4 regions of the Paenibacillus sp. J31R34 genome follow, and region 1 is predicted to be linked to each of the others. Evidence: riboswitches for the same ligand, from Rfam matches in the RefSeq annotation. Region 1 holds a riboswitch; each other region holds the start of a gene.
The links. Region 1 has a riboswitch for cyclic di-GMP ahead of AC50YG_RS13220 (methyl-accepting chemotaxis protein). Riboswitches for the same ligand answer to the same signal wherever they lie in the genome.
Positions count from the first base shown of each region.

Region 2: linked by a shared signal. The riboswitch ahead of AC50YG_RS06700 (RNA polymerase sigma factor) and the one ahead of AC50YG_RS13220 (methyl-accepting chemotaxis protein) in region 1 are both predicted to bind cyclic di-GMP.
Region 3: linked by a shared signal. The riboswitch ahead of AC50YG_RS27475 (glycoside hydrolase family 26 protein) and the one ahead of AC50YG_RS13220 (methyl-accepting chemotaxis protein) in region 1 are both predicted to bind cyclic di-GMP.
Region 4: linked by a shared signal. The riboswitch ahead of AC50YG_RS10015 (methyl-accepting chemotaxis protein) and the one ahead of AC50YG_RS13220 (methyl-accepting chemotaxis protein) in region 1 are both predicted to bind cyclic di-GMP.

Region 1 covers NZ_JBXENU010000004.1:108,320-114,242, reverse strand. The annotation lists gene AC50YG_RS13225 (saccharopine dehydrogenase NADP-binding domain-containing protein) at 1-827, shown strand, start outside; gene AC50YG_RS13220 (methyl-accepting chemotaxis protein) at 1,035-3,011, opposite strand; cyclic di-GMP riboswitch class I at 3,102-3,187, opposite strand; gene AC50YG_RS13215 (M48 family metallopeptidase) at 3,471-4,127, opposite strand; gene AC50YG_RS13210 (GNAT family N-acetyltransferase) at 4,131-4,607, opposite strand; gene AC50YG_RS13205 (MarR family winged helix-turn-helix transcriptional regulator) at 4,793-5,248, shown strand; gene AC50YG_RS13200 (MATE family efflux transporter) at 5,367-5,923, shown strand, end outside.
Region 2 covers NZ_JBXENU010000002.1:263,569-269,491, reverse strand. The annotation lists gene AC50YG_RS06715 (polynucleotide kinase-phosphatase) at 1-890, shown strand, start outside; gene AC50YG_RS06710 (transposase) at 802-1,872, opposite strand; gene AC50YG_RS06705 (transposase) at 1,891-2,694, opposite strand; cyclic di-GMP riboswitch class I at 3,092-3,189, shown strand; gene AC50YG_RS06700 (RNA polymerase sigma factor) at 3,377-3,871, shown strand; gene AC50YG_RS06695 (DUF5050 domain-containing protein) at 4,031-4,972, opposite strand; gene AC50YG_RS06690 (hypothetical protein) at 5,025-5,923, opposite strand, start outside.
Region 3 covers NZ_JBXENU010000013.1:34,211-40,133, reverse strand. The annotation lists gene argS (arginine--tRNA ligase) at 1-632, shown strand, start outside; gene AC50YG_RS27485 (glycosyltransferase family 2 protein) at 948-1,964, shown strand; gene AC50YG_RS27480 (mannosyltransferase family protein) at 1,968-3,227, shown strand; cyclic di-GMP riboswitch class I at 3,316-3,403, shown strand; cyclic di-GMP riboswitch class I at 3,484-3,571, shown strand; gene AC50YG_RS27475 (glycoside hydrolase family 26 protein) at 3,657-4,604, shown strand; gene AC50YG_RS27470 (glycosyltransferase) at 5,024-5,923, shown strand, end outside.
Region 4 covers NZ_JBXENU010000003.1:142,549-148,471, reverse strand. The annotation lists gene AC50YG_RS10015 (methyl-accepting chemotaxis protein) at 1-1,268, opposite strand, end outside; cyclic di-GMP riboswitch class I at 1,361-1,444, opposite strand; gene AC50YG_RS10010 (YrzA family protein) at 1,609-1,818, shown strand; tRNA gene AC50YG_RS10005 (tRNA-Thr) at 1,933-2,008, shown strand; tRNA gene AC50YG_RS10000 (tRNA-Pro) at 2,017-2,090, shown strand; gene AC50YG_RS09995 (phytoene desaturase family protein) at 2,303-3,799, opposite strand; gene AC50YG_RS09990 (glycosyltransferase family 2 protein) at 3,775-4,971, opposite strand; gene AC50YG_RS09985 (lysophospholipid acyltransferase family protein) at 4,947-5,615, opposite strand; gene AC50YG_RS09980 (carotenoid biosynthesis protein) at 5,671-5,923, opposite strand, start outside.

The DNA of each region.
Region 1 (5,923 bases):
TTTTAGCTGCCATGAGAAGAAAAATCCCATTCATCGATGTGACGCGCTGGACGGAGCTATTCGAGCAGTCCTCTGCTAAATTGAGAAAGGTGGAGCTCCATGCTCCTGTCGTGCTGTCTTCAGGCTGGATGGCGGGAACGGCTTCCTTATTCGCTATGCTGCATGCCGATTCGCTCGAGAACGTAGCTGTCGATATCCATGCTCTATACTCCCTAAAGGATAAAGCGGGCCCAGATTCTACCGCCTACATGGATCGGATGACGATCCCGTTTCATATTACGGAAGCGGGAAAAAGCCGCCTAGTACATCCGATGACCGATCCGGTAAAGGTCCAATTTCCCAATGGCTATGAGGCAAAATGCTATCGACTCGACACTCCCGATCATGTGACACTGCTTAAGGCCGGCCATATTGACACTGCCAGCTTCCGCATTACCTTCGATAGCAAGGCAACCACCTCTTTGCTCGTGGGACTCGTTAACAGCGGGATATGGAAAATGATCAGCGGAAAAAGGTTCCGATCGTTCAGGCAGCGCCTGCTCTACAATCCAGGTACCGGCAGCGCCCATCATGTGCTTATTCACCTTAAGGGAAATGACCATAATGGCCGCTCGGTAGAGCGGCGAATCGCCATTTCGGACCCGCTCGGCCAGACTCACCTTACCGCCCTCGGAGCAGCTGTCCAAGCCGAGAAATTGCTGCTAAGGCCTGACAACGAACCGCTCGCTCCCGGCGTTTATTATCCAGAAGAGCTGCCGGATTCGCGGATGGACGCAGCTGCGATTATCGGCTTTTTCAAACAATATGGCGTGCTTGTCTCCTACTAAATTAGAGCGTCATGAAGCCGCTGTACCCGCTAAACCGAACCTATCCCCGTGTTCGCATTCTCAAAATTTCGCTTATTAATCAACAATGCTACCACGCTGCATCCCTGCCACTGGGAAGCTAACGATCGTTAGCTTCCCAGTGGCAAAAAAAAGGCCCTGCCTTAGCGACAGGATGTCAACCTTGGACATAGCCTCGTTGTAATTGAACTAAACATTAAATCGGTTAAGCATCGTTTTTAGCTCATCCGCTGTGCGTGTCAGTTGTTCCACAGAGCTGTTTATTTCCATAATGGAGGCAAGCTGCTCTTCCGACATGGCGGCAATCGTCTCAAAGCTTTGGGATGAGTTTTTGCCGATTTGCACACTTTCTTTAATCTCGGATTCCACACGCTCTGTATTTGCATTTAACCGGTCGGCGGCGGCGGCAATCCTCTCCATATGAATGGATACGTCCGTCGTTGTCGTCACTAGCGTCTGGAATAAAACGCCAACCTTCCCCACTTGCTCCAAACCAAGCGCAACTTCACCTGTGCCTTTGTCCATTGTCCCCACTGCATGGGTAGTGTCAGCTTGTACCTGATGAATGAGATTCGCAATCTGATTGGAGGATTCTGTAGATTTCTCCGCAAGCTTGCGAATTTCTTCCGCCACTACCGCAAACCCTTTTCCATGAACTCCCGCTCTGACAGCCTCGATTGAAGCGTTGAGCGCCAGAATGTTTGTTTGGGAAGCAATTGATGTAATGACGGACGTAATGTCGCCAATCTCCTCCGAACGCTCGCCCAATTGCTTAATGACTGCTGCGGCTTCTTTAACCGTCTGTTGGATGGAGTCCATCTGATTGGCCAAGCCACCAACGGCTTCATTGCCTGTTTTTGCTCCTTGGGAAGCCTCTGCGGCTATGCCGGAGGTTTGATTGGATGTATTCAAAATGCCATATACCCCTTCACCAATTTCACCAATTAACCCCAAATTCCTTTCATATCCCATCATTTGGCCCTGCAATCCGACATTTGCTTGCTGAATATTTGTAGTGGTTTGCTGAACGGTAGATGATATTTGATCCAGATTGCCCAATAGATGCGACGATGAGCTGGCAACAATCTGTCCCTTATCCAAAATAGAAATGATCAGCCCTTGCAGATTTTCAAGCATCCCGTTAAAACTTCTGGAAAGCTCGCCGATTTCATCCTTCGTTTCAAATGTCAGCCTGGAGGACAAGTCGCCTTCGCTGGCGGAGAGCCCTTGCAGCTTTTCGTTCATGACGGAAAGCGGCTTTAACGTTTTGCGCATGACCGTATAGATGATTGCTGCGGAAACCAGAAGGCACACGATTGTTACAAAAATCGAAAACCGCAACAAGGCGTTGGCTTCAGCATAGGCTTCACTTTTGGGAACCAAAATCGCTATGCCCCAATCCATCATGCCAGATTTCCCATAAACGATCATATGCTCCGAGCCGTTAATGACGGCTTCAGCCAAACCCGCGTCGCCATTCGTGCTGTCCGTTACAATTTTATTTAGCGTCTCATTCTCGTAATCGGCCATATTTTTCTGTAGGGTCTCTTCGGGTTTTTCACTGGCCACAACCGTGCCATCCTTTGTATAAACAATCGCATGACCGCTTTGTCCCAATTTCACTTTGGAGATGAGATCAATCAAGTCCTGAATAGGCTGACCTCCATTGCCGACTCCAACAATATTACCTTGGTCGTCCCTTACAGGAGTAGCCGTAAGCACAATTGGAGTTCCCTCCACCCCGGGAGACTTTGAGCCTACCGGATCAATGGTGACGTTCTCACCGTTGATCGCCCTTTGAAAATGCGGGTAATCCTTGACACTAACCGTTGCTCCCGGCAAATAAAGCGTGCCATCAGGTGCAATAAATGCAAATTCGTCCGGGTTATCAGTAATCTCCGTCATTCGGTTGCTGTATGCGAGAATTTCAGGAATATCTCTGTTTCTCACGTCATCGGACTGACTTAATGCCTCGTATTTGGCCTGTGTGCCCTGAATCCAAATATCGATGTAGTTCTGAACAACAGTCAGCTGCTGCTCCGCCTGCTTCTTAAAGTTTGCCTCCAATGTCGTTTTGGCCTTATCATAGCCAAGGAAAGACACACAGCTTAGCGATACTGTCATTAATAGAGTGGTAATCAGGCTGCTTTTGATGGTTAGTTTCATGGTAATCACTCATTTTCCTTCATAAATTTTTGAATACGAAAAAAATCCGGGCCGAATAGACTGGATTTGCGTACACATACCCCTTCCTTATTCGGCGACCCGGCTAGCATCGCGCTTAGCTCATTAGATCCGAAGCTCTGCGTCCCCACCTTTCAGCGAGTTCGCCTTTACAGAAAAGAATATCGGTAAAATGACACTGAACTTTTATAGTTACACATTAATTATTTATTAGAACTCTTTAAAACTTACATATTTATCCAAAAAATACAGTGCTGATGAGCCAATGAAGGTTTTTTTGCAATCAACGGGGAAATTGAAGGATATAGAGGAGCTTGCAAAAGTAAGATTAGAGGGGTAACGATGAAACCAGGTCGGGGGCTGGGGCTGGGGCTGGGGCTGGGGCACCCCAGGCACTTCGGACTCGACAACCATTAGGACGTTCTCTTTGACTGCCCAGCGTTAGAGCGTCATGAAGCCGCCATATCTGGCCAAATACTGTTCTTTTTCTTTATAATCCGGCATAAGACTGCCTACGCGCCGCCAAAAGGATCGGTCATGATTCATATGAAACAGATGGCAAAGCTCATGGATAATGACGTAATCAATCACATCAATTGGAGCCATCGCCAAACGATAGTTAAAGGTTAAATGCTTGCTGGAGCTGCAGCTTCCCCACTTCGTCGAGGACTCTACGATCTCAACCGTTTTGGGCTTTATTTTCAGCTGCGCCTGATAAATAGGTAGACGTTCCCCTATTAATTTTTTGCAGCTTGAAAAATAAAACTTCTTGAGGTTTTTCCGAAGCTCCTCCTCAGTTAATCCATCTGTCTTGATTAATTCATGCAGCAAATGCTCTTTGCCAAGGTAGAGGAATTTCTCTGTATCTTGGTATTGCTTCGTTTGCGGCGCTTTAGTAGCCTCCGCAAGATGCTGCGTTTGCTGCAAAATCCATTTCCCATGCCGCTCGACAGCTCGTTTAATGACCTCTTCACTTGCCGCTTTCGGCGCTTTTACCGTAATGAAGCCTGATGGCTCGATTTGAATCGATATTTTCTTTTCACGATTGCCATATTGAACATGAAACGATATCGTTTGATTTTCAAATTCAATGTTCATCGGCTAGTTATAGGTCATCCAGGCTGTTGTGCCGAGCACTTCAAAGTCTTGCTTAAACCAGAAGTTGCGCGTTTTATCCAGTGTGTACACATACATTCTCTTTTTCGGATATTTCGCTTTAAGCCAGTTGATAAAGGATGCCGCTTGCCCTTTGCCTTCATATTCCTTCAGCACATCCAGCACTTCTATAAAAACAAAATCCTTTTTATTTTTAATGTCGATATAAAAGTCCTTTTCCAAATATTTTTCGTCATCGCTAAAATAATCCTTTTCCGCTTTTTCGATGAGCTGCTTGCCGCTTGCATATTCCCAAATGACGCCATAGCCAACCATCGTCTCTTTGTCTTCAATCACATAAATGTTTTCCGGCAGCTCCGATGGGTCCTTCTTGCTCAATTCGCTTGCATGGTAGGTCGTCGTAATCTCGCCGAGTGTGTTCTGCATTTCTTTATCAAATGGTTTGGCTGTAATGCTAGACATGATTTTAATCTCCTTTTTGTCTGGAAGCTTATCTTCTAGTCGCTCTGACTCGTGACCGTTATCATACCATAATCGATGAATTAAAAAATAATAAAAACGATTTGACAACCGAAATCCATCACGATATATTTAATTAGACATCTAACAATTAGATTTCTAATTCATTTTAACAGAAGGTGATAAGCATGCAGCAAGACCGCAACCTGCAGCATAAATTTCGTATGATCGGACTAATGATGAAGCTCAACGTCAATAAGAAGTTGGAAGCGTACGGGCTAACGGTAGAGCAAGGGCATGCCATTCGGTATATTAATGAACATGAAGAAGGGGGACTTTCCCAGAAGGATCTAGAAATCACCTTTAACCGTAAAGGCTCCTCTATCAGCAGTCTGGTCAACAATTTGGAGAAGAAAGGCCTTATTGTTCGCAGGTCTGATCCGAAGGATGAGCGCCGCAACCTATTGCGTGTAACCCCAGCTGCGAAAGAGCTTCTTGGCTCATTCAATCAATATTTTGAAGATTTTGAACTTACGCTGCTGGAAGGCTTCACCGACGATGAAACCAACTTACTGTTCAGGTTCCTTGCACGCATCGAAGCCAATATCGATGAAGATACAGCGAACTCTTTTGAGCGCAGATAGTAATTTTCACAACTCTCGTAACCCCCTCCTACGCATGAAGGGAAGGGGTTATGATCCTTATATAGTTAGAACTCTAAGTAATTAACTGCAAACCATACATGAGAAAGTGGTGACCCACATGGATGCTGAAAACCTCCATTATTTTGAAAAAGCACCGATTTATAAAGCTATCGCTCATTTCGCCGTTCCTATGATGCTCGGCATGTCGATGAGTGTTATTTACTCCATTCTTAACGCATATTTCCTTGGCACCCTGCACAATACCGAAATGCTAACGGCGCTAGCGCTTACCCTACCATTGTTCGCAGCTTTTATGGCGCTGGGTAATCTGATTGGCATAGGCGCAGGTACATTCATCTCCAGATTATTAGGTGAAAAAAGCTATGATGTGGTGAAGCATGTATCCTCCTTCTCCTTCTACACAAGTTTTGTCCTCGGTTTATTGTTGATGATTGTGGGACTACCACTTATTGACCAAATTGTTCATGGGCTCGGGGCAACGACTAGCTCCTTCGCATTCACAAAAGACTATGTCACCATGATGCTCATTGGTTCGCCGTTTGTCGTCTTATTTTTCTCCTTGGAGAACATTGTCCGCTCCGAAGGGGCCGCAATGACCTCCATGATTGGGATGATTCTAAGCGTTATCGTTAATATTATTCTTGATGCAATCGT
Region 2 (5,923 bases), on a different contig from region 1:
AGACACTAGGCGTCATTTATACTCGAACAGGCAGGCGGTTCTTCGAGCCTATGCTTGAGGAGCAAGTGCTGCGGAAGCTGAATAGCGATTTGACGAAGGCGAATTATTTTGAACGTTACGGTACGGATTTAGTGCTGCTGGATACGGAAATTGTCCCGTGGAATTTAAAGGCTCGGGAGCTGATTGCTTCGCAATATGCCCATGTGGCAGAGGTTTCGCTGATGGACAGACGGGCCAAAATCGCCAAGCTGCGGGAGGCGAACGGCGCGGGCAAAGCTGTGCAGCACTGGATTGATGAGCTGGAAATCAAGCTGGGCAATGCCGAAACGTTCGAGCGGGCATTCCAGCAATATTGCTGGGATACGAATGGATTGGAAGGCATTCGAATTGCGCCTTTCCACACGCTGGCGCATAGTACAGCAAGCTACCAAAGCGAACAGCACAGCTGGCATATGGAGCATGCGCGCGAGCTGGCTGCTTGCTCGGAGCTGTTCATGGAAACGGAATATAAGGTTGTAACGGATGAGGCCAGTGAGCTTTCGGCGATTCAGTGGTGGGAGGAAATGACGGAGCAGGGGCATGAGGGAGCTGTCATTAAGCCAGAGTATTTTGTCGCCAGACATAAAGGAAGACTGATCCAGCCGGCCATTAAAGTCAGAGGCCGCAGCTATCTGCATATTATTTATGGCATGGATTATTTGCTGCCCGAAAATCTGCAAAGGCTGAAGCAGCGCAAAACAAGCAAAAAGGAGCGTTATGCGCTCAAGGAATTTGCGTTGGGACTGGAGTCGGTGGAACGGTTTATTCGCAAGGAATCGGTGGAGCGGATTCATGAATGTGTGCTTGCCGCTTTATCCATGGAGTCGGATTCGGTTGATCCGCGGCTTTAGAGGATGAAGGGAAGATGGTTATAAAAACGGGGCTGTCCAATAAGTCCCTAAAATAAAAAGTTGGACGGAAAAAATGCAATGTTTTCCGTCCAACTTTTTTTGTGCCCATGCTTTTGCAGAAGGTAGCAAGGCGAATGCCTGCCACCTTCAAGAGATTGTGAGCCAACGCCACAATCCCAAACTCCGTGTGAACCTTGTCCAGCCCTCGCAGGGAGAACCGGCGGAACGACCGGTTGCCCTTGATGTGACCAAATACGCTCTCTACCTCGACCTTACGCCGAGCATAAATGGCGGATTTATCGTCATCCTCAAGGGCTTGTTTGGCCTTTGCTTTTAACTCTTCCCAAATCGTATTCCAGTGAACCTGGCGATTTCCCTTTGCTTTGCTGCATACGGGCTTGAAGGAGCAGTTCCTGCAATCTTCACATTCATACAGCTTGAAGCTTTGTTCCAAACCGGAATCATTCTTTTTCGTTTGGTATTTCTTAAAGCGAACGTAGCGTCCATTCGGGCATACAAAGCGGTCATCGTGTTCCTCGTATGCCCAGTTCGAGGCGTGCCGGATGTCCTTTTGGTAACGACGCGTTTTTTCTTTCATATAGTTGCCATAAGGGATGAGAAAATCAAAGCTCGGCTCTTTTTCCTGGCCCATCGCATACAAGTAGTTCGCTTCACTGCCATAGCCTGCATCGGCAATCACGGTTTTGGGCATAGGCAAAGAAGACGCCGCCAACTTTTCCATATGTGGAATGAAGCAGCGCGTATCCGTAGGTCGCTGATGAAGACTGTAAAACAAAACGAATTGGTTTTCCGTGGCCATTTGCACATTGTAGCCCGGTTTCAGTTGGCCATTTTTCATGTGATCTTCCTTCATCCGCATAAATGTGGCGTCCGGATCGGTTTTGGAGTAGCTATTGCGCTCGCCAAGGCAGGCTTTCTGCTGCTCATACCTCGCGAGCCTAGGAAGAAAATCCTCCCGAATCTGCTTCAGTGGCTGCTTTCAGGCACGAAGCGCTTTACGTAAGGCTTTCCTTCCTTCGCTGTCGTTTGCCCCAGCGATCTGTTCGGTTACGTTTGCCACTTTTTCTTCCAGTACGACAGCTGCTTCTTCGAGCTGACCCGTAAGCCCATCTGGATTCGCTGCTACGTACTCGCGAGCTTCTTGCTGCGTGAGGGTATGAATATGGGCAAGGGTCTCCTGCACCTTCTCTTTCAGCTTTGCTTCAAAGGGCAGTGTGGATTTTTTCCACACGAACGAATACTTGTTAGCATCGGCTTCGATCTTCGTGCCATCTAAAAAGTACTGCTCCATCGTAATGTAGTTGCCTTCGATGAGCTTTTGAATCATCGTTTCAAACAACTCGTCCATGCATGCTTTCATACGCACGCCGCGAAATTCATTCAAGGTGCGGAAGTCCGGCTGCTGCATCGCCGACAGCCACATCGCTGGGAGGTTTTCGCGCAGCAGCTTCTCAATCCCTCGGCAGGAGTAAATCTTTTGCGAGTAGCCGTAGAGGATCGCCTTAAGCATCATTTTAGGATGGTAAGAGCTGCAGCCCCCACCAACATAGTGAGTAAACAACTGCTCGTCCGGGAGCGCTTCGATCATCTCATCAATGACACGAGCCACATGGTGGGCAGGGATAAATAACTCCAGATCCAAGATCATCTGAGCCTGCTTGTTGTCGTAGGGCTTGAAGGTAGGGGCCAGCTTTCGTTTCGACACCCCTTTTTCTTCAATATCCTCTAGAGGAAGTGAAAGCTGCATGGTATACTGTTCGGTAGTAGTCATCAGATTACGCAAAAAATCGCCCTTTCTGTAGTGGTTGTGTGGTAACTCCCATTCTACAAGATTTGGCGATTTTTTTGTGCTTATTTTTTATATGTCACGAAAATGGGGGGCCAGAAATCACTTTTCACTGACTTTCTGGACAGCCCCGCTTTTTTTGTGCGGAATGCTATAGGTTGTGTTTATTGGGCAGAAAAATAAACAATCAGGTGACGATAGGTTCGTTTTCTGAGGAATAGGTACGGGTGAGACACATCAAACATGAGGGAGTCTTCATTTTTTCTTAATTGGTTTTAATGAACTGTTTTTATAAAAAGTTAATTATTTAACTTAAATTTCAAATAAATGAAAGGGTTGTATCCGATATAAGACTATAGGGATGAAAATGAGAAAATAGGATAGGAATCTTGGTTAGAATAAAAAGTAAATCTTTACGAAAGTCGAGGACGCAAAGCTGCGGGTCTAATTCATCGGTAGGAGAAACGATGTCATGACAGTCGAGCCGCGGGAGGGACCAAGGCTCCGCGTAGCTAGGATACTTGCGTATGGCGAAATAAGAGAACATAGCCACCATAAAATTATAAGCGGTGAATTCTCAAAACCTATTAGACCAAAAACAACAGAATTAGATTATGTACCAACTCATTGTGTAACAGAAAATAAATACGATTGATCTCTACTGGGGGATGGTAATGAGATGGGTTTGAATGATCTTCAGAAACGAGTCTTTGAAGAACTATACTTCGAGATGTTCAATTCTTTGTTAGCATATGCGCAAAGCGCATTGAAGGACCGAAGGTTAGCTGAAGAATCTGTACAGGATACATTTAGAATAGCATGTAATAAAGTTGGCCATATAATAACCAGCCCCAATCCAAGAGGCTGGTTATTAAATACACTGAAATATGTTATAAAGAATATGATTCGAAGCCGAGCCTCTTTAAGCAGCCTAGTAGTATCATCTTTGGTTTACGAAAACATCTTCTTGGGAGATAAAAATTCGCATAATGTCGATCTGTTATACTCAGAACTAATGGATGCCGATGATTATAATTTGCTGAAAAAGGTAGTCATAGAGAAATATACTATGTTTGAGGCGGCACAGGAGCTTGGCATATCGGTAGAGGCTTGTAAAAAACGAGTTCAAAGAGCTAAAAATAAGCTGAAAAAGCTGCTTGAAAATGAGGCTTAATTTTATCCTAAATTTCGAAAGTAAGTATTCAAAATCATTAAAAGAATACGCTACCAAAGTAGTGCTTTATGGTGTTAAACAATGGCTCTTGATAGTATCAGTAGATTGTGTTTTCAAATGGACGAAGTACATGTTTAGTTTTACTGATTAGCTAGTGGCTTACTCTAATGGATAAACCTTAGTGGGTTCATGTTTTTGTTCAGTTATGCTGTATAAGGATTTAAATTGATCAAAATAGTATAAAGTATTGTTAAAGACTTGGAAATTGGTGACTCCCGGTATTTCTATATTAAGATGTCCGTCAGGAAATGAAAAAGACTGTAATAATCCAGATCTATTCAACGTTACGATTTCGTTATTTCCAAATACTTGGACAAACGAATAGTCACCATCTTTTAAGACAGAAAGTTTTTTAGTATTTATATTATATAAATAAATTCGATTGTCTTCAGAAGAATTTATGAATATAAGGGCATTATCTTTTTTTCTGTATGTTAAAGAATTTAACTGTATGTCGGAAAGTAGCTTTTGTTTGTTTTTCCCATCAAGATTGATTGAATAAAGGTTATTACCGTCACTGTAAAATATGCCATTGTCATGTAAGGTGAATTCCTCTACTGGTTCTTCAGCAAGCATCTTAAGTTCTGAATTTTTAATGTTAATTTTATAAAGATTTCCTCCACGTAGATTGGTGGCATATATCCAATCTTCGAAAACAACAAAGGGGTAGTAACTCATCTTTGATATCTGTCTCAAGAACTTACCGTCCAATGAGCGGACAACAAGTCCTCTTTTGTTTTCTTTGCTATTGAATGCATTATAATACAAGTATCCATTGACTACGTTGACATATCCAAACTCGGCAACAATATCCTGTAGTACTATAGAATTTCCGGTTTGTTTGCGTATTTCTATGACATCATTCTCTAAAGGAATATATATGTACTCGTCTGTGCTTGCCATTAGACCTCCTTGGTTTACATTGTCAGAAGTATTGCCGAACATTGCTGTAAAATCTTCCGTGTAGAAATCAGACTTCTGGCACCCTAATAATGAAAAAGATGCAACGATGACCAAAATTATACACATTATTTTTTTCAAAGTATCCTCTCCTTATCTATTATTTTGTTTTAGTGCAATATATATCATTTGTTTAAGATGTCTTATGCAAAAAATATATGAGTAATGGGATAAGCGTGATGTAGATTAACAGTATTATAGTGTATTGTTCAACGATTAATGAACTGTTCGAAACAATTAATAACGATGTTTCAGTATACAATTTTATAAAATTTCCAGAAATCAAAGTTGCCGCCTTGTCAAGCTTATCTAGCGTGGTTGCAATAACCGTAAATGCCACAAAAGTTAAGCCATTGATAGAATACGCTAATCTACTGTTTTTAGAAAGTGAGGACAACAATAGCACTAGACAAGACATAAATACAGTATTTAGCATACCAATTATATAAAACTTGATTAGAAACATGCCTATGCTATCATTTGTCAACACCGCACTGATGATGCTCCGGTAGGGACTGCTTACTGATCCAAAATCGGATAAGGTAAAAGTTATTAATAGATCGCAAATATAACCAATGTTGAATATTAACGTACTGACTCCTATTGTCAAAGCCAGTTTGTTTTTAAAGATTTTACCCCATCCCATCCCTGTAGCTCTAATTATAGACTGCATGCCTGTTTCGCGTTCTATACTAAAGATCGAGGAGAAAACTAGAATAATAATAATCGGTATAAAGTTCACTTCGTTCAGTTTAACGAAAAGCTGATAACCTAATACATTCACTATATCAGGTAAATTATTTGAAGCGTAGACCGATCTGAGTTTATTGAAATCAGGAGGCATGTTAAAGACGTAACTAGATTCTGTTTGAGCCACTTTTTGTACAATCTCGTAGTATTCTCGTTCTTTTAATTGCTCCAACACAGTATCAATTGCTTCTACTTCAGCACTATATTGGCTGAAATTCCCTCTAACTGCACTTAGTTCTTTTTCTACAATATTAATGTCGTGCTCTAGCGCGTAAGTAAGAT
Region 3 (5,923 bases), on a different contig from region 1:
CGCGCGTTAAAGCGGCGATGGAGGCGCTTGGCAACGATTCAGGCAAGCTGGTCGTATTGATTGCCCAGATGGTCAGCCTGTTCCAGGACGGCGAAAAGGTGAAAATGTCCAAGCGTACCGGCAAAGCGGTAACGATGCAGGATTTGATGGATGAGGTAGGCGTAGACGCCATTCGTTATTTCTTCACAATGCGCAGCATGGACTCGCATCTGGATTTTGATATGGATCTCGCGATTTCGACATCCAACGAGAATCCGGTGTTTTATGTGCAATATGCGCATGCGCGGATTTGCAGCATTTTCCGTCAGGCACAGGAGCAAAGCCTTGCGCTGCTGCCGCTTGAGCAGATCGACCTCAGCAAGCTGACGTCGGAAGCCGAATATGACCTGCTGCGCAAGCTCGGAGAGCTGCCGCAGGAAGTGGCGGAAGCAGCGGAGCAGTATGCGCCGCACCGCATCGTTCGCTATGTATATGAACTGGCCTCCCAGTTCCACAGCTATTACAGAGCAGAACGCGTTATTACCGAAGACGCGGCGCAGACTCAAGCACGCCTTGCGCTGCTTGGTGCTATTCGCACCGTCATTGCAAATGCGCTTCGCCTCGTAGGTGTTTCGGCTCCACAACAAATGTAATATTACCCATGCAGACAAAGATCAGTCTTTGCGGCAGCGGTAGCAGACAGCTACTCGTGCCGCAAGGGCTTTTTTTTCAAAGAAATGGAGCATAATACGGTTTAAACGCGCTGTGCCGCCAGAGGATGGCAACAGCCGTTTCACCTTGAAATATAGGAAAGGATATGATTATCCATCCATTCTCTACATTTCTCGGACTGAAACGCGCTGTGCCGCCAGAGGATGGCGACAGCCGTTTCACCTTGCTTTAACCAAGGTATGCTATTATACTAATTGTCGAAAATGGACAACATCATAGAGAGCGAGGGAAAAGTCATGAGAGGCGATGAGTCCGATTTGCCTATTGTATCGATTGTCATGCCCTGCTATAACGAGGAAGAAGCGCTGCCGGAAACGGTAAGACAAATGTCCCTGCTGCTGGAACGGCTGGTGAAGGAAAGAAAGGTGTCCGAGCAGAGCAAAATGCTGCTTGTAGATGATGGCAGCCGCGATAAAACGTGGTCGCTTATTGATTCCTTCCACCGGAGCAACCGTTTTGTGAGCGGGCTGAAGCTTTCTCGTAACGTTGGGCATCAGCGGGCACTGCTGGCGGGCTTGTTGACGGCGAAGGAATATGCGGATTGCATAATTTCCATCGATGCCGATTTGCAGGACGATATTACGGTGATCGACGAGTTTATTGAGAAGTACAAGCAGGGCTACGAGGTCGTGTACGGCGTACGCAACAAGCGGACGACCGATACGATGTTCAAAAAGTTCAGCGCGCAATTTTTCTACAAATTAATGATTAAGCTTGGTGTCAACGTCGTTTACAATCATGCGGATTACCGGATGATGAGCAGGAAGGTCGTTGATAAGCTGGAGGAGTACCAGGAGGTCAATCTGTTCCTGCGCGGCATCATTCCCACCATCGGCTTCAAATCCGACAGCGTGTATTATGATCGTCTGGAGCGAACTGCTGGCGAATCGAAATATCCGCTGAAAAAAATGCTCATCTTCGCATGGGAAGGCATTACCTCCTTCAGCGTTTCTCCTATCCGCGCAGTATCGGTTGTCGGCTTTTTCATGTCGGTGATGAGCCTTTTGTTCGCCCTTTATGTATTCGTACGGCATTTGCAGGGTAACACGGTATCCGGCTGGAGCTCGATGATTCTTTCGATTTGGTTCATTGGCGGCATTCAGCTGCTATGCATTGGACTAATTGGCGAATATATCGGCAAAATTTACATTGAAACGAAGAAAAGGCCGAAATACTTCGTTGAAACAGAGCTGCATAACGTTGTATTGGCGGAGCCGAAAACGAAAACGCAGCAATTACAAGAGACGAGGTGACGAATGGAATCGCTGCTGCTTAAAGCAAAATCGAACACACAAGTTTTGATCTTCCTGCTTTCCTTGTTTGTCATCACGAGAATATTGCTTTATTTTGCAGGCTTTCTCGGCATGAATCTGTTTCCGAACTATCAAGTGCCGCCAGACTATACGGTCGTACAGGGGCATGATTTCACATCGAGCCAGCTCTCGATCCAGACGGATATTTCACAGCTGAAGAAGCCGAGCTTTGAGGATTTAAGGAAATTTGACAGCGTATGGTATTTGGGTATTGCCGAAAATGGCTACGATACGTATAACATCAATGAACCGCATCCTAGTGCAAATTGGGTGTTTTTCCCTTTATACCCTTTGTTAGTCTTCCTGGTGGAGTCTATTTCTAAATATGATTCGACGGTCGTGGGATCGGTTTTATCGAATTTGTTTTTGCTCGTATCGCTATTATATTTTTATGGCATTTGTTTGAAAAGAGGGCTGAAACAGGAGCACGCCCAAGTTGCGGTGCTGCTGCTGCTTATTTTTCCGACCGCCATCTTCTATGCCGTGCCTTATACGGAGAGCCTGTTCCTCATGCTGTCGCTTATAACCGTATATTATGCGATGCAAAAGCGATATTTTCTCGCGTTTCTGTTCGGGGGCTTGTCCGCTGTGACGCGCAATTTGGGCTTCGTCAACTTGTTTTTCGTTGTGGGGACGCTGTTGATTGAACACAGGCTGTACCGTTTCAAGTGGAAGGACGCGAAATATTTAGGTTATGCTGTTATTTCAGCACTGCCGCTGGCCAGTTATCTATTGTATATGAAATGGCTCACGGGCGATTTGCTGGCTCCGATTACCGAGCAAAGCATCAACTGGTATCGCAAGACGGTTGCTCCATTTTCAAACTACATTCATTTTATCCAAAAACCATATTTCTCAGGAAATGGCGGCTGGGAAAATGGTCTGCTTGCCTTTATCATTGCCAATGCCGTCCTCGTCATTTTTGTTGCCTTTCTTATTATGCGCTGGAAAGATATTCGCCGTAATGCACATGAATGGCTGTTTTTTGCATATGGTCTGCTGCTTATGCTCATTCCGTTCGCCAGCGCCGAATTTTTGCAAAGCATTCCACGCTATGTCATGGTCGCGTTCCCCTTCTATATTTATTTTGCGGATGTGCTGAAAAATAATAAGCCGCTGCAAATGTTTTATTTCATGATGTTTTTCCTGCTTCATATTGTGTACGCGATCTGCTACTTTAATGGATATTTTTTCGTTGTATAAATTTATGGAAAAATAATTTGACGAAATTTGCGATCAAGGTGTACAATAACACCATATTACATTGGCTCATACTTTATACCTATTATGTTTAACGAAAAGGCAAACTCAGGGAAACCTGATGTGCGCAAAGCTAAAGGGGCTTCATTCCTAGCGGAATATGCTCGCCAGCTGCCGAATTCAACATCGCTTCTTCCTTTATTAATCAAGGTAGACTTTGTTCTTTCGGGAGCAGGGACTATCTTTTTTTATTGCTTCAAACACGAAAAGGCAAACTCAGGGAAACCTGATGTGCGCAAAGCTACAGGGGCTTCATTCCTAACGGAATATGCTCGCCAGCTGCCGAAGCCCAACATAGCCTCCTTTGCCTGATGAAGGTGTGGCGTGTTCTTCGGACCACGTACCATCATTCGCTCGGGGGAGGAACTTACAATGAAAAAGACAAAATTCGCACTTACACTCCTTATGCTCGCTTCGACATTACTCTGGGCACTCCCTGTTAGCGCACAAACGAACTTTTACAATGGAGCATGGATTGGCACTTGGCCGAACCAAAGCTTGAACAACATTGCTGCCTACGAGCAACTGATCGGTGGACACCAAGATGTTGTACATACTTTTGTCAATTCGAATCAAGGGATCAATGAGTGGAAGGGTTTTATGGACTATGTAAATAGTAATGGTTCGATTAACCTACTTACCCTTGAATTTAAAAATAAAAATTACAAAGAATATTCGACTGCTGATATCAATAGAGGCGTAGTAGACGCTTACCTGAAACAAACAGCTAAACAATTGATGAACTGGCAAGCGGCTAATAAAAACCCTGAAATCTGGCTGCGCCTTTTCCACGAAGGCAACGGCAACTGGTACGGCTGGGGCGTTGGCGACAGCACAGTGAACACGAACGAAACCTACAAAGCGGCATTCCAACGTGTCGTTACCATTTTCAAGGAGCAAGGCGCAACAAACATCAAATTCATGTACAACGTAAACGCTGAAAATGTTGGCAAAAACGCTTCGTTTACAGCTATGTACCCGGGCGATGCCTATGTGGACATGCTTTCGATCGATGGCTACAATTTTGGAACGAAAGAATCGTGGAGCTCGTGGAGAACGTTTAACGATGTATTCTATGCTTCTTACCAAGCGCTGACAAGCATGTCGAGCAAGCCAATCATCATCGCTGAAACAGGCACAACCGAAAGCGGCGGCAGCAAAAAAGAATGGGTTATTGACGCTATGAACCAAGTGCAATCGCCAGCGTACAGCCAAATCAAAGGTTTGATCTGGTTCAATGAAAACAAAGAACTGGACTGGCATATCGATTCGTCGGCTGATAGCCTGAGCGCTTACCAAACGCTGCAAAAAACACTTTAATAGATTTGGGCGGTAGTAAAGGCCTAGGTCTAACCTCTTCTTTAAATCACTAGTTGATATAGTACCAAATAGGTATTCTGAAAAAACTCTAATTTCGCGTAAACCGCGTAAAATTAGAGTTTTTTCGCTTTTTTTCTACACATTTGCATAGAAGATTAAGATGTTAAGAATAAAAATTAACTTTTAAAGGGGCAAGGATTGTGATAAGATAACTTTGAATTTGAGCCTTAGCCGCCAAAAATATCATATTTCCGGCCAATTTAACAAATATCGACAGCGAGAATAGACAGTATAGTCAATCCATGTTGTAGATTAGTCAGAAAAGGAATGGAATTATGGCGAATAAATAGAGCGCAAAGGATTGGGGTTATTTGAAAACAAAAGCTAGGTACATATTAACAACGGTATCCATTGCTATCATGATCGTGTATCTAGTATGGAGACTTGTACAAACACTCCCATCTGGCTGGTCATTAATTTTTGGATCTTTGTTATTATTTTTTGAAATTATTTCTATTTTTCAATCCGTTTTATTCCACATTCTTCTGCTAAAACCCACTGAAAGAAAGCCTGCGCCATTACCTGACAACCTTTATTCTGTGGATGTTACAATCGCTACCTACAATGAACCGCCATCCTTGGTTAGAAAAACCATCCTTGCCTGTAAAAATTTGAATTATCCGGAGCATTTATTAAATATTTGGGTATGTGATGACGGAAAACGAGCGGAAATGAGAGAAGTAGCCGAAGGCTTAGGCGTTCATTATCTCGATCGTCCCGGAAACGAGCATGCTAAAGCGGGCAATTTGAATCATGCGCTGACGAAAATGAAGGGCGATTTGCTCCTCACTTTGGATGCAGATATGATGCCAAAACCGGATTTTTTACAGCGAACGGTAGGTTTTTTTGCAGAAAATGAAAAGCTTGCTTACGTACAAACGCCCCAAGTTTTTTACAATGAAGATATTTTCCAATACAACTACTACCAAGGGCGTAATATTCCGAACGAGCAGGATATGTTTATGCGGCTTGTTCAGTCGGGAAGAGACCGTTTTAATGCTGTTATTTATGTGGGCAGCAACTGTATTTTTCGGCGCAGCGCTATTGATCATATTGGCGGTTTCGTTATTGGCACGATTACGGAGGATTTGGCTACGGGGATGAAGCTTCAATCCAATGGGTTTGATTCTTATTGCTTGAATGAGGTGCTGGCACTAGGCCTAACGTCTGAGTCCATATCCGATCAAATTAAACAGCGGGCCCGCTGGGCTAGGGGCACGATACAAACGACGAGGATGTCCAATCCGCTTGAGGCAAAG
Region 4 (5,923 bases), on a different contig from region 1:
GACAATAAATTCGTCTGAGTGTTCAAATCCTGAATGCCGCCCAAAAACTTCGTTACATTATTGTAGCGCTCATTAATCCGGTCAAAGGATTCCGTTACTCGGGAAAATTGCTGCACCGTCTGATTGACCATTTGCACGACGCCCTTCATATCGGTGGAGCCTGTGCGCGACGACTCTCTCATTTCTTTCATATCGCGGTTAATATATTCGGTTGAAGCTGCAATTTGCTGCGAGCTTGCCGATATTTGCTCCGTTACGGCCGAGATCGAAGTAGCATCATCATACTGGGTCATCAAAATCGTTTTGCCATTGCCAATCTCTTCTTTCACCTGCTCGGAAGCATTCTGATTGCGAACAATCATATCTCCCATATTGCGCGAGGCTTGCAGAACAACCGTACTTACATCCATAGTCGAACGAAGCGTGTCGCGAAGCGCACTTCCCATTTGCTCCAGCGAACGGTCAATTTGACCAAATTCATCTTGGCGATCCAGCTTCCCATCATAGGTAAAATCGTTATTTTGATAGGAGGCAATTCGATTCATTAAGCCAACGATGCCTTTTTTCACATTTCGGCTTAACGAATAGGACATGATGAACGGCAAAACGGCAAGCAGCACAATATTGATTATAATAATCGTATTGGCAGCCGCAAGACTTCTGTTCAATGCATCTTGTGTTGCAACCGAATCCACTTCAAGCCATTTTTCTACCGTTTCATTCGCAAAGCTGAGAACAATCGTATATGTACTGACAAGCTGTTTGACCTTGGCGGAACGGTCTTCAATCGAGAGCAGGCTGTGATTGCCGTTTTCTTTATTAAGCTGCTCCAGAGCAAGCCCAAACACATTGCCTTGGTTCGAATAGGCGTTGCCATTATCTCCGTGAGGATATTTCGCATCCAGCGACTCTAGTGTAACCTTCAGATGTTCTACCCGCTCGGGCATCGTCTTAAGCGCCAAATTGATGCCATCATCGCCGGTGCTGCCGTTTTCTACCGCATCAATCATTGAAAGCAGCGTGCGCAGCATTGAATCCGATACACCTTGATATTCTTTTTTGGCCTCCTGAAGCTCATTTGAAGCGTTCACTGCACTTCTAACCGAAGCATTTTGCATAAAAATCCAACCACCAGCCACCACATTAAACAATGTAATTAATGAAGTGATGAACAGTAGCTTCGTTGTAACCTTTTGTCTCTTCAAGAAATCAGAAATTCTTGATGTCCATTTTAACCATTTTGCCTCTTTCAATCGGTTAATCGCCATTTTCTCTCCATCTCTCCTAATACACTGAAAAAAAACAAAAGCTATTCAACCACCGTTACGAGTTGAATAGCTGAATCAGCCTATAGTCCTGTACCGGTAGTTTGGCAGCCATAGCTTAATACCTTAGGCCCATAACTTTGCGCCCTTATTTTTCAATAAGTTTGCCTTTTTCAGTATGTAATTTTCTATTTATTTCGACACTTTTAAAGTATAATTTAGGGAAACCCTTTTGTAAATTACAAAAAGCGTGATTAGCTGACATGATACTTTGAAACTAGTTCTGAACAACGTTATACTATTAACGAAAGCTAGGCATGCAAGAGATTTGAGGGGGTTAATGATGGATTTCCGATTAGATTTAATTGAGGATAAAATCGAATTTTTTGAGGCTTTTGACTTACGAACGCTGGAGAAGCATATTGACCAGCAAATTGAAGCGAATAAGGCACTACTTTTACAAGTTCACGCCATTAGCCATCATGCGGTCTTTCATCCCGATCGCGGGAAAATGCTGTACAGCGCAGTCGTTCATTTTAAAGTTAAAAAATAGGCCGATTCGGGCATTTGACTGCTGCCCGAATTTTTTTTCGAAAAATTAAAAAAAGGTATTGCATCCTCCTAAAGTTCTGTGGCATAATACATCTTGTGTCCGATTCATAACCACGCCGTTGTAGCTCAACTGGTAGAGCAACTGACTTGTAATCAGTAGGTTGGGGGTTCAAGTCCTCTCGACGGCACCATTTTTTCTCGGGACGTAGCTCAGCTTGGTAGAGCACCTGGTTTGGGACCAGGGGGTCGCATGTTCAAATCGTGTCGTCCCGATATTTAATAAGTTGTTTCAAGCAGGCCCTCTAATCCTAGAAGGGTTTTTTATTTTATTTGACCCTTTTTAGTTTGCGTTTCATTCCGAGAAATATAGAGAATGGATGGAACAATCCTATCCTTTCCTATATTTTTAAAAATAAGCCGCGCTTGGCTGGATGCATTACTGCACCCAGCCAAGTGCGGCTTTTCTTTTGCACCATTAGTTTCTCTCAAGAATGCTGCCGAATCATCGCCTCTGCGGTGAGCAGCCCTGACATGGCAACCATCGGCGTTCCTCCGCCGGGATGGGTCGTTCCACCTGCAAACCATAGTCCACGCAAATCCGCACGATTGGACGGCCGCATAAACGTCTGCTTCGCTGAATTCGAGGAAATGCCATAGATGGCGCCGCGAAATGCTGACGTATCCCGCTCAAGATCCTCCGGCGTATAAGCAGCAAGCTGCTCCGTATTAAGGTCTAGTCCCTCCAAGCCATAGGCAGCTAACTGCTTCAACAGACGTCCCTGATAACGCTCCGCCTCCCTCTCCCAGCTCCAAGCGTCCGACGTATAAGGGGCATTCGCCAAAATAAACAGGTTGCTGCCGCCTTCCGGCGCCATGTCCGGTTCTGAATAGGCGGAGCAGCATAAATAGATCGCAGGATTAGATGGCGCCACGCGGCGCTCGAAAATCGCCTCAAATTCTTCCCCATACCGCTGCGGATAAAATACAGTATGATGCAGCAGCTTATCATAACGTCTGCGAATGCCGGCAAGAGTGACAAAGCCGGACAGCGAAGGCTCGTAGCTTGCTATTTTGCGGTCTGTCATCGCGGGCCGCAGCTGCTCGCCGAGCAAATCTCGGCATACGGACAGCACATCACCGTTCGCGAGAACCAGATCAGCTGGCACAAAACCGCCGTCCGTCTCTACCCCGCTTACACGGCCGCCACTGGCAACAATGCGCTGTACACGTGTCGAGGTGTATATTTCCGCCCCCATTTCTTCCGCCAGCTGGCGAAGTCCTTCAACAATGCTGTACGTGCCGCCACGAACACCGAAAATGCCAAGCTCCGCCTCCACATGCGGCAGCATCGCGAAGATGGCTGGCGCCCGATCAGGGGCCGAGCCGACATAGGTCGCATAACGTCCAAACAAGGCCAGCGTGTTGGGATGACGGAAATAACGGCGCAGCAGCACGGACAGCTTCGTCAGCGGGCGAATGCGGACAAATGCTGCCGCTAGCCCAGGACTCAGCTTATCCTGCCAGGAAACCATCATTTTGTTCATAAAATGACGCTCCGCCTGTTTATACATCACCGCTGCCTCGGCCATAAAAGCCCGATACCGCCGCGCATCCTCCGGACTATAGCAGGAAATTTGCTCCTCCATCACGGCCGGGTCAGCGGATAAATCCACGACCGAGCCATCTGCAAAGCAGTTGCGCGTTCCATGCTCCAGTCGATAAAAATCAATATAATCCTCGATGCGGCGGCCTACTGAAACAAACACCTTGCGAAAAGCATGCGTCATCGTTATTGTGCTTGGCCCCCGATCAAAGCGATATTCCCCAAGCTGGATACGCTGGAGCTTGCCTCCCACTTTCTCCTGCTGCTCCAGCACAGTGACCGCATAGCCTGCATGCGCAAGGCGGGCCGCCGCTGATAAACCACCGATGCCGCCGCCAATGATGACAACCCGCTTCATAGATAACGCCTGCCTTTCCATACATACCCCTCCCCGCTCGCCGCTGCACGCCATGACGCGGCAGCAATGCCAATGAGCATCACAATGCCGGCCGGCAGCAATAAAGCAAACCACACTGGCAAGCGGCCGCGATGATCGATCACCCCTTTAATGATGAGCGCCAGCAGCCAGCCTATCGCGGCCGGCAGCAAGCAGGCGGCAAGCGTACTTGCCAGCGTTCCTGCCGAAAAAACGGCGTAAGCAAGCAAAGCTGCTATGAACATAGCAGGCGGCAGCAAATAGATGAGCACATAAAATATACCCAGTGCCGCGAGAAGGCCCGTTTGGCGACCCGTTCCGGCAAAAATATTTTTCTTGTAGCCGTTCCACACGCCCGCTGCATCTGAATACATGCGCATGCTCACCTGCCCCGATACATCGGCGAGCGTCATGGGCAAGCCCGCCCGTTTCACCGCACGCGCCATCTCCATATCATCGAGCAGCTTGGATTTGAAGCTGTGGTGTCCGCCAATCGCCGCGTAGCTTTCGGCATGGATCAGCAGAAAAGCGCCATGCGCCGCCACGAATTTGGCGTCAGCAGAGCCACGCACCAGCCCGATCGGCAGATGGCAGGCGATGGTGAAATTCATGAGCGGCACAACAAGCCGCTCCAGCCAAGACCCAGTCTGCTGATGGGGGAAGCCCGTAATCAGCCCCTTCCCTTGACGCAGCGCCGTGTCCATCGCGGCAGGCAGAGCTCCCGGCCGCAGCGTCGCATCGGCGTCCAGAAACAGCAGCCATTCGCCGCGCGCCTCCTGCGCCAGCTGCTGGCAAGCATGCGACTTGCCCAGCCAGCCGTCTGGCAAGTCCGCTCCCCGCAGCACGCGCAGGCGCCTATCTCCCTGCGCGGCCAACATCGCCACATCAGCCGTGCCATCGGCAGACTGATCATCCAGCACAAGCACCTCAAGCAGCGGCGATTGCTCCGCCGCCAGCACCGCCTGCACGCAGGCCCCAATTCGCTCCGCTTCGTTGCGTGCTGGAATAAGCACGGACAGCCTTGGCAGCAAGTCAGCGACCGCCCCCTCGCCTCCAGCAAGCCACAGCCGGCCTTCCCCCGTGCCGCCAAGCTGCGGCAGCTGGCGCAAATTCCAAAGCACGAACAGCAGCTGCAGCGCCAGAACGGCTGCTATCGTCCAAAAAACGATTTCCATTTCGCCGTCCTCCCCTTCATCCGGTCGAACGTCTCATTGACCGAGCGCCCGGTCGCCAGCAGCAGGCGGAAACCATCCCGCTCACCGTCTGCACTCGCAATAACAGCCAGCCGATGCTCGCCGAGCTGCTGCTCCAGCCTGCGTTCCAGCAGCAAAGTCGCTTCTTTGCGTCCCAGAGCGCACCAGTCTGCCTCGATCAAGCTGCCAATAGAGAAGGAGGCAGACGCTTTCTGATGCAGCCCCATCGTATAATACAAGCTTACAGGCAGCACAGCTGCATCTCGGCAGCGCTCCAGCAAATAGCCGACCCCCGTCTGAAATTGCAGCGGACGGCTTTCCAAATGAAAAATATCGCCCTGCGGAAACAGCCAGACGGCTCCGCCGCTGCGCATGAGGTCAGCTGCATAACGCAGCGAGGCTGCCGTTTCCCGCAAATTTTCCTTATTCACCGAAAAGGCGCCAATGCGGCGAAAAAAAGCATATCGCTTCATTTGCCGCTCATCCATCATCATATAATGCTGCCGCTGCGACTCGCTCCGAATCATATGGTAGACGAGCAGCCCGTCCCACCAGCTGCTGTGGTTCATAATAATCAGCAAAGGACGATCGGCCGGAGCCTGCTCCAGCTCTCCTCGCAGCGACACTTCATGAAAATGCCGTTTCAGCAAATAGTGTTTATTGTAACGGGAAAATACCTCCTCAAACCACCTGCTCTTTTGCGATGTGATGATAGCGAATCACGACTCCTTCCAGCACAGCAGCCGCAGCGACAGCTATGAGCATTGGCACATACAACCCTTCCTTCATGCCAAGCACACCGAACATGAGCAGCATGAGCTGGCCTAGCCTTGCCGCCTCGCGGCGCACAGCATACGAGATTTCGCGAACCGGAAACAGCAGCGACAGCGCCGCTGAGATCATAAACCAGCTGATGAAATTCGTCGCCGGAATG